DNA from 3 places in the Geodermatophilus sp. SYSU D00758 genome. Region 3 is predicted to be linked to each of the others. Evidence: riboswitches for the same ligand, from Rfam matches in the RefSeq annotation. Region 3 holds a riboswitch; each other region holds the start of a gene.
The links. A riboswitch is a leader RNA that binds a small molecule or an ion and turns the genes downstream of it on or off. The one in region 3 is predicted to bind cyclic di-AMP.
Positions count from the first base shown of each region.

Region 1: it holds a riboswitch for cyclic di-AMP, as region 3 does, so the genes downstream of both, ACI8AC_RS21020 (LysM peptidoglycan-binding domain-containing protein) here and ACI8AC_RS20935 (transglycosylase family protein) in region 3, are expected to answer to the same signal.
Region 2: it holds a riboswitch for cyclic di-AMP, as region 3 does, so the genes downstream of both, ACI8AC_RS13565 (C40 family peptidase) here and ACI8AC_RS20935 (transglycosylase family protein) in region 3, are expected to answer to the same signal.

Region 1 covers NZ_JBJGYK010000041.1:2,168-6,945, forward strand. Annotated here, with positions in the region: gene ACI8AC_RS21015 (hypothetical protein) at 1-70, opposite strand, end outside; gene ACI8AC_RS21020 (LysM peptidoglycan-binding domain-containing protein) at 372-1,652, opposite strand; cyclic di-AMP (ydaO/yuaA leader) riboswitch at 1,652-1,812, opposite strand; gene ACI8AC_RS21025 (MGH1-like glycoside hydrolase domain-containing protein) at 2,042-4,771, opposite strand.
Region 2 covers NZ_JBJGYK010000016.1:47,620-52,397, forward strand. Annotated here, with positions in the region: gene ACI8AC_RS13550 (MFS transporter) at 1-503, shown strand, start outside; gene ACI8AC_RS13555 (Lrp/AsnC family transcriptional regulator) at 467-991, opposite strand; gene hppD (4-hydroxyphenylpyruvate dioxygenase) at 1,163-2,380, shown strand; cyclic di-AMP (ydaO/yuaA leader) riboswitch at 2,551-2,668, shown strand; gene ACI8AC_RS13565 (C40 family peptidase) at 2,699-3,928, shown strand; gene ACI8AC_RS13570 (AAA family ATPase) at 4,234-4,778, shown strand, end outside.
Region 3 covers NZ_JBJGYK010000040.1:17,411-22,188, forward strand. Annotated here, with positions in the region: gene ACI8AC_RS20930 (hypothetical protein) at 1-1,570, shown strand, start outside; gene ACI8AC_RS20935 (transglycosylase family protein) at 1,552-2,133, opposite strand; cyclic di-AMP (ydaO/yuaA leader) riboswitch at 2,137-2,295, opposite strand; gene treY (malto-oligosyltrehalose synthase) at 2,604-4,778, opposite strand, start outside.

The sequences.
Region 1 (4,778 bases), on a different contig from region 3:
CCGTCCGGGTGGGCAGCCCGAGGTCCCGGACGGTGTCCGCGGTGGCCTCGCGCGGTGGACTCGGCGGCATGGGCACCGACCCTAGTGGCGGGCCGCGGGGGGCGTCGGGGGCCCTCCTACCCGGCCGCGGGCACAGCACGGCCCCGGCGCGGGGACTTCACGGCCACGCCGGGGCCGGTTCATGTTCATGGTTCCCCGGTGGGAGATGTCCCACACATGGATCCACGTCGTCTGGCGGGCGGGGCGCACCCGGGACAACGCCCAGGGCCCCGCCCGCCCGCCAGCATGCAGGTACCGGAACGACGCCGCAACAGATGTCTAGGACGTCTGGGCCAGCGCCGGCCCGCCCGGCCCGGCGGGACGGCGGGACCTCAGCCGACGTGGCTGACGTGGACGTGGTCGAAGTGGTTGGCCGTCGCGCTGCCGCGGTCCTCCATCGCCTTCCACGCACCATCCGGCGAGGAGAGGATGCGCTGCTGCCAGATGAGGTAGTCCACGCCCAGCTCGTCCCAGTGCGCCACGTGGTAGGCGACGATCGCGTCCCCCAGGGCGGCGTCGTCGTTCACCATGTAGTCCAGCGCCAGCCCGGCCGGGTGGCCGTTCGGGTCGGCCGCGCTCGCGCGGGTACCGCCGATGGTGATCAGCGCGGCGCCCCGCACGTTGGCGACCACCTGGTCGGCGGCGGCCTGGACCTGCGGCCGCACGGCCCCGGCGGTGTTGCTGATGACCGCGGCGCCGCTGGTCACCGCCGCCTGCTCCGGGGCGGGCGCGGCCGCGGCGGCCTGGGCGGCGACCGGTGCCGGGACGGCCGCCGGCGCGGAGTCCCCCGCGGACGGGGCCGGAGCGGCCTCGGGCGCCGGAGCGGCCTGGGCGGCCCCGTCGCGCTCCCACCCGCCGGTGCGCTCCCCGCGGGACGCGCGGTCCGAGCCGTCGCGGTCCTCCGAGCCGTCGCGGCTCCGGGAGCGGTCCACCGAGCCCTCGCCCGACCGCTCCTCGGAGGCCTCCTGGGCCGACGCGGCGCCGGTCAGCTGCAGCACCTGGCCGGGGTAGATCCGGTTCGGGTTCCCGCCGATCACGTCGGTGTTGCGCTGGTACAGGTCCCGCCAGCGCTCGCCGTACGCGGCCGCGATGCGGGCGATGGTGTCACCGCGCCGGACGGTGTGGGTCTCCTCGGCGACGGCGTCCCCCCGCTCCGCCGCGGCCTGCTCCGGGGCCGCCGGCGCGGGGGCGGCCTGCTCCGGGGCGGCCGGCGCGGGGGCGGCGGGCTGGGCGGCGGCCGGGGTGGTGCCCTCGGCGAGGTACTTGCCGCAGGTCGGCCAGGCGCCGATGCCCTGCCCGGCGAGCACGGCCTCGGCCACCTCGACCTGCTGGGCGGGCGTGGCGAGGTCCGCGCGCGGCGCGAACGCGGTGCCGCCGTAGGCCGACCAGGTGCCCGGGGCGAACTGCAGCCCGCCGTGGTAGCCGTTGCCGGTGTTGATGGCCCAGTTGCCGCCGGACTCGCACCGGGCGACGCCGGTCCAGTCGTGGGTGGCGGCGGCCTGGGCCGGGGTGGCCAGGACCCCGATGCCGACCACCGTGGCGCCGGCGGCGACGGGGACCCCGGCGAGGGCCTTCTTGGTGCGGACGTAGCGGGGAGCGCGGTGCTTGGACATGGATCTCCCGATCACCGCCGGCGAGGTGAGCTGTCGGGTTCGGGCGATCGGTGCCCGGCCGCGGTCACGCGGCTTCACCCCGGAGACGCGCGGTCCGGCGGCAGCCGGCACCGGGCGACGCGAGTGGGTCCCCCACCCCTGCCCTGGGCGGATCGGTGGACGACCGGTGGGCAGGGTTGGGCGGACCGGCGCCGCGCTCTCTCGTGTGCTGAGCGCAGCCAGAACGCTACGTGCCGTTATGGCGGTTGTCGCCGTGATGCACCCCACGGCGGGAAGGTCTGGCGTGTCGCCGTCCACGCGCGGTAGTGGACCGACCCCGCCGTGTCACCGAACCGGGTGAGGAGGGGCCTACCGCCCGGGTGCGGGGCGCACCCGGCGCAGGATGCCGGTCAGGTGAAGCGCGGGTCCGGGGGCAGGCGCGGGTTGAGCAGGTGCGCGACCAGGGCCGTCCAGCCGGTCTGGTGGGTCGCGCCCAGGCCCTCGCCGGTGTCGCCGTCGAAGAACTCGCTGAACGTCGGGTGCTCCCGCCACAGGTCCGAATCGCTGGACTCGATCCGCTTGCCGTCGGCCGGCCGCTTGCCGCCCACCGGCCGGAACAGCGCGGTGAGGCTGTTGTCCACCAGATCGGCGGCCTCGACGAGGGTGCAGCGGTTGCCCGACCCGGTCGGGATCTCGATGGTGAAGGCGTCGCCGTAGTACCGGCCCAGCGTGCGCAGCTTGTCGGCGAGCAGCACGTTGACCGGGAACCACACCGGGCCGCGCCAGTTCGAGTTCCCGCCGAAGAGCTTGGTGCGCGACTCCCCCGGCTCGTACTCGATGGACACGTCGCGGCCGCCGACCTGGGCGAACACCTGCCCGGTGGCCTTGGACAGCGACCGGATGCCGTAGGGCGACAGGAACTCGTCGGTGTCGAACATCCGCTGCAGGATGCGCGCCAGCCGCTCCTCCCCCACCAGCGAGAGCAGCATCGTGCGCCCCTCGGGCCCGGACCGGCTGCGCAGCGGCCGCATGAGCTCGGGCCGGCGCCGCTGCAGCCAGCGCACCCGCTCCGCGACGTCCGGCAGCTGGGCGACCCACCGCGGGATCTCGGTGACCCCCAGGATCGGCAGCAGCCCGACCATCGAGCGCACCTGCAGCGGCTCGGCCTTGCCGTCCGGGGCGACGAGGACGTCGTAGAAGAAGCCGTCCTCCTCGTGCCACAGCGACACCTCGTGCGAGCCGAAGGCGTTCATCGCCTGGGCGATGGCCAGGAAGTGCTCGAAGAACTTGGTCGCCGTCCCGTCCCAGGCCTGGTCGAACCGGGACAGCTCGAGGGCGATCTTGAGCATCTGCTGGCAGTAGAACGCCATCCAGCTCGTGGCGTCCGACTGCTCGAGCCGGTAGCCCGGGGGCAGCGGCGCCGAGCGGTCGAACAGCGCGATGTTGTCCATCCCGAGGAAACCGCCCTCGAAGACGTTGGACCCGCCGGCGTCCTTGCGGTTGACCCACCACGAGAAGTTGAGCAGCAGCTTGGTGAACACCCGGACCAGGAACTGCTGGTCGCGGTAGCCGTCGATGCGGTAGACGTGCCAGGCCGCCCACGCGTGCACCGGCGGGTTGACGTCACCGAAGGCCCACTCGTAGGCCGGCAGCTGGCCGTTGGGGTGCATCGCCCACTCCCGGCACATGAGCACCAGCTGCTCCTTGGCGAAGTCCGGGTCGACGTGCGCGAGCGGGATGCAGTGGAAGGCGGTGTCCCACGCGGCGAACCACGGGTACTCCCACTCGTCCGGCATGGAGATCACGTCGGCCAGCGCCAGGTGCCGCCAGCCGGTGTTGCGCCGTCCCCGCCGCCGCCGCGCCTCCGGGGCGTCGACGTCGGGATCGCCGTCCAGCCACTGCGCGACGTCGAAGCGGTACAGCTGCTTGGTCCACAGCAGCCCGGCGTAGGCGCGGCGGGCGACGTGCCGGTCCTCGTCGGAGAGGCTCTCGTGGATCACCGAGCCGTAGAAGTCGTCGGCCTCGGCGCGGCGGGTGGCCAGCACCGCGTCGAACCCCGGGCCGAAGACGTCCTCGTCGGGGGCCGGACGGCGCAGCCGCAGCCGCACGCTGACGCTCTCCCCCGGCCCGACGGCGTCCCACCGGTACCAGAACGCGGCCTTGGTCCCGGAGTCCGAGGGGTTGATCCGCGACTCGTCGCCGTGCACGACCCGGCGGTCGATCCCGTCCTTGGGGAACCGGCTGGCGTTGCGCTCGGCGCCGAAGAGCGTGACGGCGTCGGTCTCGTTGTCGCAGCACAGGACGACGGGGTCGCCCTCGGCGGCGAGGTGGTAGCGACCGAGGAAGCCGTGCTCGGCCTCGACCGCCTCCAACCCGGAGACGGTGAGCGTCGGCGCCAGGAGCTGGGTGAGCACGCCCTGCCGCTTGTCCCCGCCCCAGGACCACGTGTTGCGGAACCACACCTGCGGCAGCAGGTGCAGCGGCGCGGGATCGGGGCCGTGGTTGGTGGCGGTGACGACGATGCAGACGTCGTCCGGTGCGGCCTTGGCGTAGGTGACCTGGACGTCGAAGAACCGGTCCTCGTCGAGGACGCCGGTGTCGGCCAGCTCGTACTCGCGCTCCAGCCGGGACCGCTCCGCGTTGACCCGCCGCAGCTCCTCGTAGGGGAACTCCGCCTGCGGGTAGCGGTAGAGCCACTGCATCCAGGAGTGCGTGGGCGTGCCGTCGACGGCCCACCAGTACTCCTTGGCGTCCTCCCCGTGGTTGCCCTCCTCGTTGGTGAGGCCGAACAGCCGCTCCTTGAGGACGGGGTCCTCCCCGTTCCAGAGGGCGACCGAGAAGTTGAGGAAGCCGTAGCGGTCGCAGATGCCCCCGAGGCCGTCCTCGCCCCACCGGTAGGCCCGGGCGTGCGCGTGGTCGAACGGGAAGGACGACCACGCGTCGCCGTCCTCGGAGTAGTCCTCCCGGACGGTCCCCCACTGCCGGCCGGCGAGGTAGGGACCCCACAGCCGCCAGGGCGCCGACATGTCGGCGCCCTCGGCCAGGCGGGCGTGCTCGGCGCTGCGGGGACCGCCCGCGTCCTGGGGGCCGGGAGGGGTGGTGCGCGGCTCGAACGGGACGCCGGGAACTGCAGGAGGCACGACCTCC
Region 2 (4,778 bases), on a different contig from region 3:
CCCTGGTGCCCCTCTACGTCACCGAGGAGCTCGGCCGGACCGTGGCGTGGGCCGGCGCCGGGCTGCTGGCCGGGTCCCTGGCGCAGGCGCTGGCGCTCCTGCGGGCCGGCCGGCTGGCCGACACCTGGGGCCGGCGCCCCTCGCTGGTGCTCGGCGCGGCGCTGGGGACCGGCTCGATGGCCGTGCTCGTGCTCCCGCCGGCGCTGTGGGCGTTCCTCGCCTCGATGGCGGTCTTCGGGCTGGCCGCGGCCCTGCTGGCCAGCGTGCCGGCCGCGCTGGTCGGCGACGTCAGCCCCGCCCGCGGCGGCCGGGTGGTCGCGGTGTTCCAGATGTCGGCCGACCTGGGCGCGATCATCGGGCCGCTGGCGGCCGGGTGGCTCACCGACGCGGTGTCGTTCCAGGCGGCGTTCGCGCTGAGCACCGCCGTCCTGGCGCTGGGGCTGGCCGGGGCGCTGGCGCTGCCCCGTCAGCCGCGGGACGCCGTCGTCCCGCCGTCCCGGTAGGCCGGCGACCGGCTCGCCCCGCGCGGGCCGCCCGCGGTGAGCAGCGGCAGGGCCCGGCGGGGCACCAGCTCCGACAGCGCCACGACGCTGGTGGAGCGGACCACGCACGGCGAGCGGCCCAGGCGCACCAGCGTCTCCTGGAGGGCGGCGTGGGAGGCGGCGGCGATCCGGCACAGCACGTCGCCGGCGCCGGTGGTGGCGTGCGCCTCGAGCACCCCGGGGATCGCCCGCAGGTCGGCGGCCACCTCGTCGAGCGCGCCCTGCGCGATCTCCAGGGTCACGAAGGCCTGGACGGCGTAGCCCGCCGCCGCCAGGTCGATGTCGGGGCCGTACCCGGCGACCACACCGGACTCCTCCAGCCGCCGCAGCCGGGCCTGCACCGTCGCGCGGGCCACGCCCAGCCGGCGGGACAGCTCCAGCACCCCTGCTCGGGGCTGCTCGGTGAGGGCGGTGAGCACCGCCAGGTCGAGCGCGTCGAGTTCGGCCACCGCGGTCCTCCGTGATCCCGGGCTCGTGTGCAGACCGGACAGCCCGGTGCGCCCCACGTCCGCCGAACTGGGCGGGATGGCCAGCTCGGTCCATCCATCTTGCCCACCTGTGCGGCAGGGAGGTGTCCTGGGTAGCGGATCGAGCACCGCGCCCACCGGACGGAGGACCCCATGAGTCTCGACGGCACCCTGAACGACACGCTCAACGACCAGGAGCGACTGGCCGAGCTGAGCATGGAGCAGCTGCGCCAGCTCGTCGGCCTCGTCGAGCACGACGACTCGACCGACCCCTTCCCGGTGAGCGGCTGGGACGCCCTGGTGTGGGTGGTCGGCAACGCGGTCCAGACCGCGCACTTCTTCCAGTCGGCCTTCGGCATGGAGCTGGTCGCCTACTCGGGCCCGGAGACCGGCAACCGCGACCACCACGCCTACGTGCTGCGCTCGGGCGCCGCGCGGTTCGTGGTGCAGGGCGCCTACGACCCGGCCAGCCCGCTGGCCGACCACCACCGGCGGCACGGGGACGGCATCGTCGACATCGCGCTGTCGGTGCCCGACGTCGACCGGTGCATCGCCCACGCCCGCGCCCGGGGCGCCACCGTGCTCGAGGAGCCGCACGACGTCTCCGACGAGCACGGCACGGTCCGGCTGGCCGCGATCGCCACCTACGGCGAGACCCGGCACACGCTGGTGGACCGCTCCCGCTACGCCGGCCCCTACCTGCCCGGCTACGTCGCCCGGTCGTCGTCCTTCGTCAAGCGCGCGGGCGCCCCGAAGCGGCTGTTCCAGGCCGTCGACCACGTGGTCGGCAACGTGGAGCTCGGCGAGATGGACCGCTGGGTCGACTTCTACAACCGCGTCATGGGCTTCACCAACATGGCCGAGTTCATCGGCGAGGACATCGCCACGGACTACTCCGCCCTGATGAGCAAGGTCGTCGCCAACGGCAACCACCGGGTCAAGTTCCCGCTCAACGAGCCGGCGATGGGCAAGAAGAAGTCCCAGATCGACGAGTACCTGGAGTTCTACGGCGGCCCGGGCGCCCAGCACGTCGCCCTGGCGACCAACGACATCGTGACCACCGTCGACGCGATGACCGCCGAGGGCGTGGAGTTCCTCGCCACCCCCGACTCCTACTACGAGGACCCGGAGCTGCGGTCCCGCATCGGCACCGTGCGCGTCCCCGTCGAGGAGCTGCAGCGGCGCGGCATCCTGGTCGACCGCGACGAGGACGGCTACCTGCTGCAGATCTTCACCAAGCCGACCGGCGACCGGCCCACCGTGTTCTTCGAGCTCATCGAGCGGCACGGCTCGCTCGGCTTCGGGAAGGGCAACTTCAAGGCGCTGTTCGAGGCGATCGAGCGGGAGCAGGAGCGGCGCGGGAACTTCTGAGCGCCCACCCCGGGCGGCGTCGTCACGCAGCGTGAGACCCGCCCGGGGTGTCCGGCCGGCGGTTGGTTCCGGAACGGTCACGCCTCTAGCGTGTCGGCGTCCGGACGGGTCGTTCCGTCACCGACTGGTGGCACCGGCCGGACGCCGCCGAACCCCGGCGCCGGCCACGCCGCCGGAACCGGGGACCGGGGACCCACCGCAGTCCTGGGGTGAAGCTCGCCGCGGCCCTGACCGGCCGCGGCGGCCGGGCGCCTTCCCGCCCGAACCCGTCAGCTAACCCGGTAGGCGGCCGCGGAAGAGAGGACAGCTCCCCCGGCCATGGCGCGAGTGCCCGCCCCTGCCCGCCGTCCGTCCGCCCCCCGGGTCCTGGTGGGCCTCCTCGCCGCCGGCGGGCTGGCCCTCACCCCCCTGCCGGCGCTCGCCGCCCCCGACGACCCCGCCACCTCCGCCGAGGCCGCCGCGCTGGTCGCCGACCGCGCCCACCGGCTCGAGGTGGTCACCGAGGAGTTCAACGAGGCCCGGGAGCGGCTCCGCGCCGCCCAGGGAGCCGCCGAGCAGGCCGCCGCGGAGGTGGTCGCCGCCGAGGCCGCGGTCGCCGACGCGCAGGCCGCCGTGGACGCGGCGCGGGCCGCGCTGGCCGAGGCGCAGGAGCGGGTGCGGGCCGTCGCCCGCGGCGCCTGGACCGGCGACCGGCTGGTGCCGCTGTCGGCCATGCTGACCAGCGACTCCCCGGAGGAGGTGCTGGACCGGGTCGGCACCCTGCAGACCATCGCCGACCACAACAACGGCGTGCTCGCCGGTGCCGAGCGGGCCGGGCGGGACGCCGACCGCGCCGCCGGCGACGCCGACCGCGCCGCGGCCGAGGCCGACCGCGCCGCCGCGGAGGCCGAGCGCACCCGGACCGAGGCGCAGCAGCTGCTGGACCGGGTGAGCGCGCAGCAGGCCGACCTGGACCGGCAGGTCGCGGAGTTCCGGGCCGAGTACGACCGGCTGGCCGCCGAGGAGCAGGCCGCGGCGCAGGCCGCGGCCGAACGGCACGCCGCCGAGCAGGCCGCCGCCGAGGCCGTGGCCGCCGAGCAGGCGGACGAGCAGCAGGCAGCCGCGCCGGCTCCCTCGGGTGGGGGCGGGTCGGCCGCCCCCGCCCCGGCGGCGCGGGCGGCCGCGCCGCCGGCCCCCGCCGCGGCGCCGGCACCCGGGAGGGCGGCGCAGGTCGCCGTGGACACCGCGATGGCCCAGATCGGCGACCCCTACGTGTGGGCCGCCGCGGGGCCGGACGCCTTCGACTGCTCGGGCCTGGTGCAGTACGCGTTCGCGGCGGCCGGCATCGCGCTGCCGCACTCCAGCCGCATGCAGTCGCAGCTGGGCACGCCGGTCGCCCGCTCGGCGCTGCAGCCCGGCGACCTGGTCTTCTTCTACAGCCCGGTGAGCCACGTCGGCATCTACATCGGCAACGGGCAGATGGTGCACGCCTCCACCTACGGCCGGCCGGTGAAGGTGGCCTCCGTGGACGCGATGGGCGGCTACAACTCCGCCCGCCGCGTCGCCTGACCGCACCGCCCGACGCCGCGGCCGCACCGGGCCCCGCGGCCCGGGTCCGGCGCAGCCCGGGACCCCCGCATCCCGGGTACGCGAGACCCCGGGCACATCGCACCCCGGGCACGTCACACCCCGGGCACGTCGCACCCCGGGCACGTCGCACCCCGGGCACGTCGCCCCCGGGATCGCGCGGGCGGACCGGCGGCCACCACGACCCCCGCGCAGCCCCGTGTCGTCCACCCGCGGCCGGTGCCACGGCGGCCGCGGTTAGGCTCGGGGCACGTCAAACCCTGAGCACCTTCTCGGTGGGAGGCCCCGTGGACGACGACGCCCGCACCCGAGCCCCGGACGACGCGCCCGTGGAGGGCACGGCCCCGGAGACCGCCGTCACCGGCAACCGGGTGACCGGCGCCGAGGGCTCCTCGGTCCGCGAGGTCCGCGCCCGGGTCGCCCGGCACCTGGTCGGCCGGGAGCGGGAGCTGGACCTGCTGCTGGCCGCGGTGTCGGCGGGCCGCGACGTCCTGCTGGAGGGCCCGCCCGGGACGTCGAAGACGACGCTGCTGCGCTCGATCACGCTGGAGTGGGGCATCCCGCTGGTGTTCGTCGAGGGCAACGCCGACCTCACACCGACCCGGCTGGTCGGGCACCACAACCCGGCCCGCGTGCTGCGCGAGGACTACACCGAGGACAACTTCGTGCCCGGCCCGCTGGTCGAGGCGATGCGCTCGGGCGGGTTCCTCTACGTGGAGGAGTTCAACCGGGCGCCCGAGGACACCCTCAACACGCTGCTCACCGCGATGGCCGAGCGGCGGATCGCCGTCCCCCGGGTCGGCACGGTCACCGCGCTGCCCACCTTCCGGGT
Region 3 (4,778 bases):
GCCGGCGGTCGGCGTCCTCGTCCTCGTGGGCACCGCCACCGTGCCGCTGCTGGCCCTGGCCGTCGCCGTGCTGGCGGCCGCGACGCGCCCGGCCGCGCAGCGCGTGCCGCGGCCGTTCCGCCGGTTCGCCGGTGGGATGTCGGCCGCCCTGGCCACGGCGGTCGGCTGCTTCCTCGCCGTGGGCTCCACCGCCGGGGTCACGCTGGGCGTGGCGGAGCTGCTCGACGTGCTGACCGCGGCCGAGGTCGAGGTCCCGGCGCTGCTGCAGCGCTTCTCCTACGCGTGGGGCGTCACCGCGGTGGTCTTCGCCGTCCTGGGGGCGGCGGGGTGGGTGCGCGCGCGCCGGCGGCGGGCGGCGTTCCGGGTCCGGGCGCGGCACGCGATGACCTTCGGCGATCCGCCCGCGCTGCGCCTGCCGCAGCCCTGGGTGCGGCGGGCGGCGGCGGCGATGCAGCGGGCACGGCTGAAGAACGACGTCCCGCTCGTGCTCGCCGTCTGGACGGCGCTGGGCCTGGTGCTGGCCGCCGCGATCGGGCTGGCGTCGTGGGGCGGCCGCGGCGCGGGGCAGGAGCCGCCCTTCCCGGCCAGCGTGCTCACCGGGGTCGCCTCACCGCCGGGCGGCGCCGTCACCGGCGACGACGTCGTCATCGCGCTCGGCCAGGCCACCCTGCTCGGCATCGGGCTGGGCACCGTGCTGCTGGCCCGCGGCGCGCTGCGGTCGGAGGCGGCCCGGCGGGGCCTCAACGTGGTCTGGGACGTCGTGGCGTTCTGGCCGCGCGCGGCGCACCCGTTCGTGCCGCCGCCCTACGCGTCCGAGGTGGTGCCCGCGCTGCTCCGCCGGATCTGCTGGCACCTCGGCGTGGCCGACCCCCTGGCCGACCGCGGGGGTGACGACCCGGCCGGCGCGCTGCCGGGGCGCAACCCCGACCCGGCGCCCGAGGTGGTCGTGGCGGCGCACAGCCAGGGCAGCCTGATCTCCCTGGTCGCGTTGCTGTGGCTGCCCGAGCCCGCCCGGTCCCGGGTGCGCTGGGTGACCTTCGGGTCGCAGCTGCGGCAGCAGTTCGCCCGCGGCTTCCCGCACTACGTGACCGCCGACCTGCTGCGCGACGTGGCCGGTGCGTTCCGGTGGGTCAACCTCTACCGCGACACCGACCCCGTCGCCGGGCCGGTCACCAGCTGGGACCACACCCGCGACGGCGGGCCGCTGCGGTCCCGCCGGCTCGACGACCCGGCGCGGCTGCAGCCGGACTGGCTGGACCCGCGGACCGGGCGACGGGTGTGCGGCGACGAGTGGCGCCTGCTGGACCCCGTGCCCGGCGACCCCGCTCTGCAGACGCGCGCGGTGACGGGGACCGGCGGGCACAGCGGGTACTGGACCGACCCGGACTGGCCGCTCGCGCTGGCGGTCGCCCGGGGCCGGGTCCCCGACGGGCGGGTCCCCGGGCCCCCTCCGGTCGGTCCGGCGCAGCGGGCGGCCGGACGACGGCCCGGTCCGGCCGCCGGGAGCCGGGTGACGCGCGGTCACGCCGGACCCCCGGCGGCCGGGGGCGGTCAGAGCGCCAGGACCTGACCCGGCGCGATCACGTGCGGGCTGCTCAGCAGGCCGCTGTTCTTCTCGTACAGCGCCTGCCAGCCGCCGGCGACGCCGTGCTGCGCGGCGATCTTCCCGAGCGTGTCGCCGGCCACGACGGTGTGCGTGGCGCCGGACGGCGCGGCCGGGGCCGGCGCGGGGGCCGGTGCCGGGGCGGGCGCGGCGGCCGCCGTGCCGGCCTCGGGGGCCGACGGGTCGAGGGCCTTGCCGCAGGTCGGCCAGGCGCCCGGGCCCTGCACGTCGAGCGTGCGCTCGGCGGTGGCGATCTGCTGCTCCTTGGTCGCCAGGTCGGCCCGGGCGGCGTACTGCAGGCCGCCGAAGGCCTCCCAGGTGCTCTGGCTGAACTGCAGGCCGCCGTAGTAGCCGTTGCCGGTGTTGATGGCCCAGTTGCCGCTGGACTCGCACCGGGCGACGGCGTCCCAGTCGTTCGGCACGGCGGCCGCGGCCGGGCCGGCGAGGCCGAGGGCGGCCGCCGTGGCGCCCGCGGTCAGGGCGGTGCCGAGGACCAGCCGGGCAGCCCGGCGGGAGGAGGACGTGCGCATGGGAGAACTCCGATCCGCCGCCTGCGAGGTGAGCTGTCGGGTTCGGGACGATCGGTGTCCCGGCCGCGCGCTGCGCGGCTTCACCCCGAGACGCCGGCGGCCGTCGGCCGCGGGCGTCGAAGTGGGTCCCCCGCCCCCGTCCTGGAGCGGTGCAGGTGGTGCGGTGGCCGACGGACGGGGTTGGGCGGATCGGCACCGGCGCCCGCCTCGGTGCGGCGGACGCCGGGACAAGGTAACGAGGGGGTCACGGCACGCTGCACGCGCCCCCCTGGCCCCGGGGGGCGCGGACCGCCCCCCGGAGCCCGTCGGGTCAGAGGGTGAGCCGCTGACCCGCGTGGATGCGGTCGGGGTCGCTGATCACGCCGCGGTTCTTGGCGTAGAGCCCCTGCCACCCGCCCGCCACGCGGGGTCGATCGCGCTTTCCGCGACGGGCCGGTCGGGGGCGGGCTGCCCGCCCCCGAGGGTCACCGTCAGTCGCGGACGAGGAGCGCCACGGGCAGCCGGGCCAGCGCGCCGGCGACCGGCACGCCGCCGGCGTCGGAGACCACCCGCTGCCCGGTGAGCAGGTCGCGCCAGGAACCGGTCGGCAGCCGCAGGGCGGTGTCCCCCCAGCCGCCAGCGGCCTCCAGAGCCACCGGGAGCCGCGTCGCCACCGTCACCGCACCGCCCCGGTCGAACGCCACCGCGTGCCCGGCCGCCGACCCGGTCGCGGTCACCGGCAGGTAACCGGTGAACAGCCCCGGGGAGTCGCGACGGGCCCGCAGGGCGCGGGAGACGACGAGCAGCTTGGCCGCGCCCTCGTCGTCCACCTCCGGCAGCCAGCCCTCGTCGAGCCGGGCCAGCAGCCGGCGGCGGAGGTCCCAGTCGACCGGCCGCCGGTTGTCCGGGTCGACCAGCGAGAGGTCCCACAGCTCGGTGCCCTGGTAGACGTCGGGGACGCCGGGCATCGTGAGCTGCACCAGCTTCTGCGCCAGCGCGTTGGAGCGGCCGTACGGCGCGATCCCGGCGACGAACGACCCCACCTCGGCGTGGGTCGCCGGGTCGTCGAACGCCGAGTCCACGAGGGCGTGCAGCCGGGCCTCGAAGGCCTCGTCGGGGGCGGTCCAGGTGGTCGACGTGCCGGCCTCGCGGGCGGCCTTCCCCGCGTAGCCGTGCGCCCGTTCCCGGGACAGCGGCCAGGCGCCGACGAGGTTCTGCCACACCAGGTGGGCCAGGGGCCGGTCGGGCAGCGGGTGCCGCGACAGCCACCCGCGGACCAGGTCCGCCCACTCGGTCGGGACCTCCGCGAGGACCGCGAGCCGGGCGCGGACGTCCTCGCTGCGCTTGGTGTCGTGCGTCGACAGCGACGTCATCGACGCGGGCTTGCGGTCCAGCCGGCGCACCTGGGCCTCGTGGAACTCCTCGACGGTGGCGCCGAAGCGGGCCGGGTCACCGCCCACCTCGTTGAGCGCCACGAACCGTGCCCACCGGTAGTAGGCGCTGTCCTCGACACCCTTGGCCATCACCGGCCCGCTGGTCTGCTCGAAGCGGGTGGCGGCCTCGGTGCCGGCCTGCCCCAGGACGGGGTGGAGGGCGTCGAGGGCCGCGGTGAGGTCGGGGCGCCGGTCCCGGACGGCGGCGATCGTCGCGTCCAGGTGCTCGCGGCCGTCGGGGAGGTAGGTGCGGTAGACGGGGAAGGAGGCCAGCAGCTCGGCGAGGGCCTCGGTCTGCCGCGCCCGCTCGACGCCCGGCAGCTCCCCGATCACCCGCACCAGGCGGGCGACCTCCGATCCGAGGATGCCGTCGGTCACCTCGCGCTTGGCGTCGTGCACCAGCCGGGCGTAGTCGACCGGACCGCCGGCCAGCTCGGTGTCGAGCGCGGTCAGCGCCGCCTCGCCGGCGGGGTCGACCAGGACGTCGTCCACCTCGGCCAGCGCGTCGTAGCCCGTCGTCCCGGCCGTCGCCCAGCTCTCCGGGAGGTCCTCACCCGGCTCGAGGATCTTCTCCACGACCGTCCAGCGGCCGCCGGAGAGCCCGGCCAGCCGGTCCAGGTACCCCTTCGGGTCGGCCAGCCCGTCCGGGTGGTCGATCCGCAGCCCGTCGACCGCGCCGTCCTCGACCAGCTCCCGGACCAGCGCGTGGGTGGCCTCGAAGACGGCGGGGTCCTCGACCCGCAGCCCGGCCAGGGTGTTGATGGCGAAGAACCGCCGGTAGTTGAGGTCCCGGTCGGCCCGCCGCCAGTCGACCAGCTCGTAGTGCTGGCGGGCGTGCACCTCCTGCGGGGTGCCGTCCCCGGTGCCGGGCGCGACGGGGAAGCGGTTGTCGTAGTAGCGCAGCTCCTGGCCGTCGGGGGTGTCGACGACCTCCAGCCGGTCGACGTCGTCGGCCGACCCGAGCACCGGGATGCGCACCTTGCCGCCGCCGAACTCCCAGTCGACGTCGAAGGCGTCGGCGTGCGCGCTGTCCCGCCCGTGCCGCAGGACGTCCCACCACCAGGGCACCTCGGCCGGGTCGGCGACGCCCATGTGGTTGGGCACCAGGTCCAGCACCAGGCCGAGGCCGTGGTCGTGCAGGGCGGCCACGAACCGGTCGAGGCCCTCGCGCCCGCCGCGGGACTCGTCCACGTGGGCGTGGTCGACGGTGTCGTAGCCGTGCGTGCTGCCCGC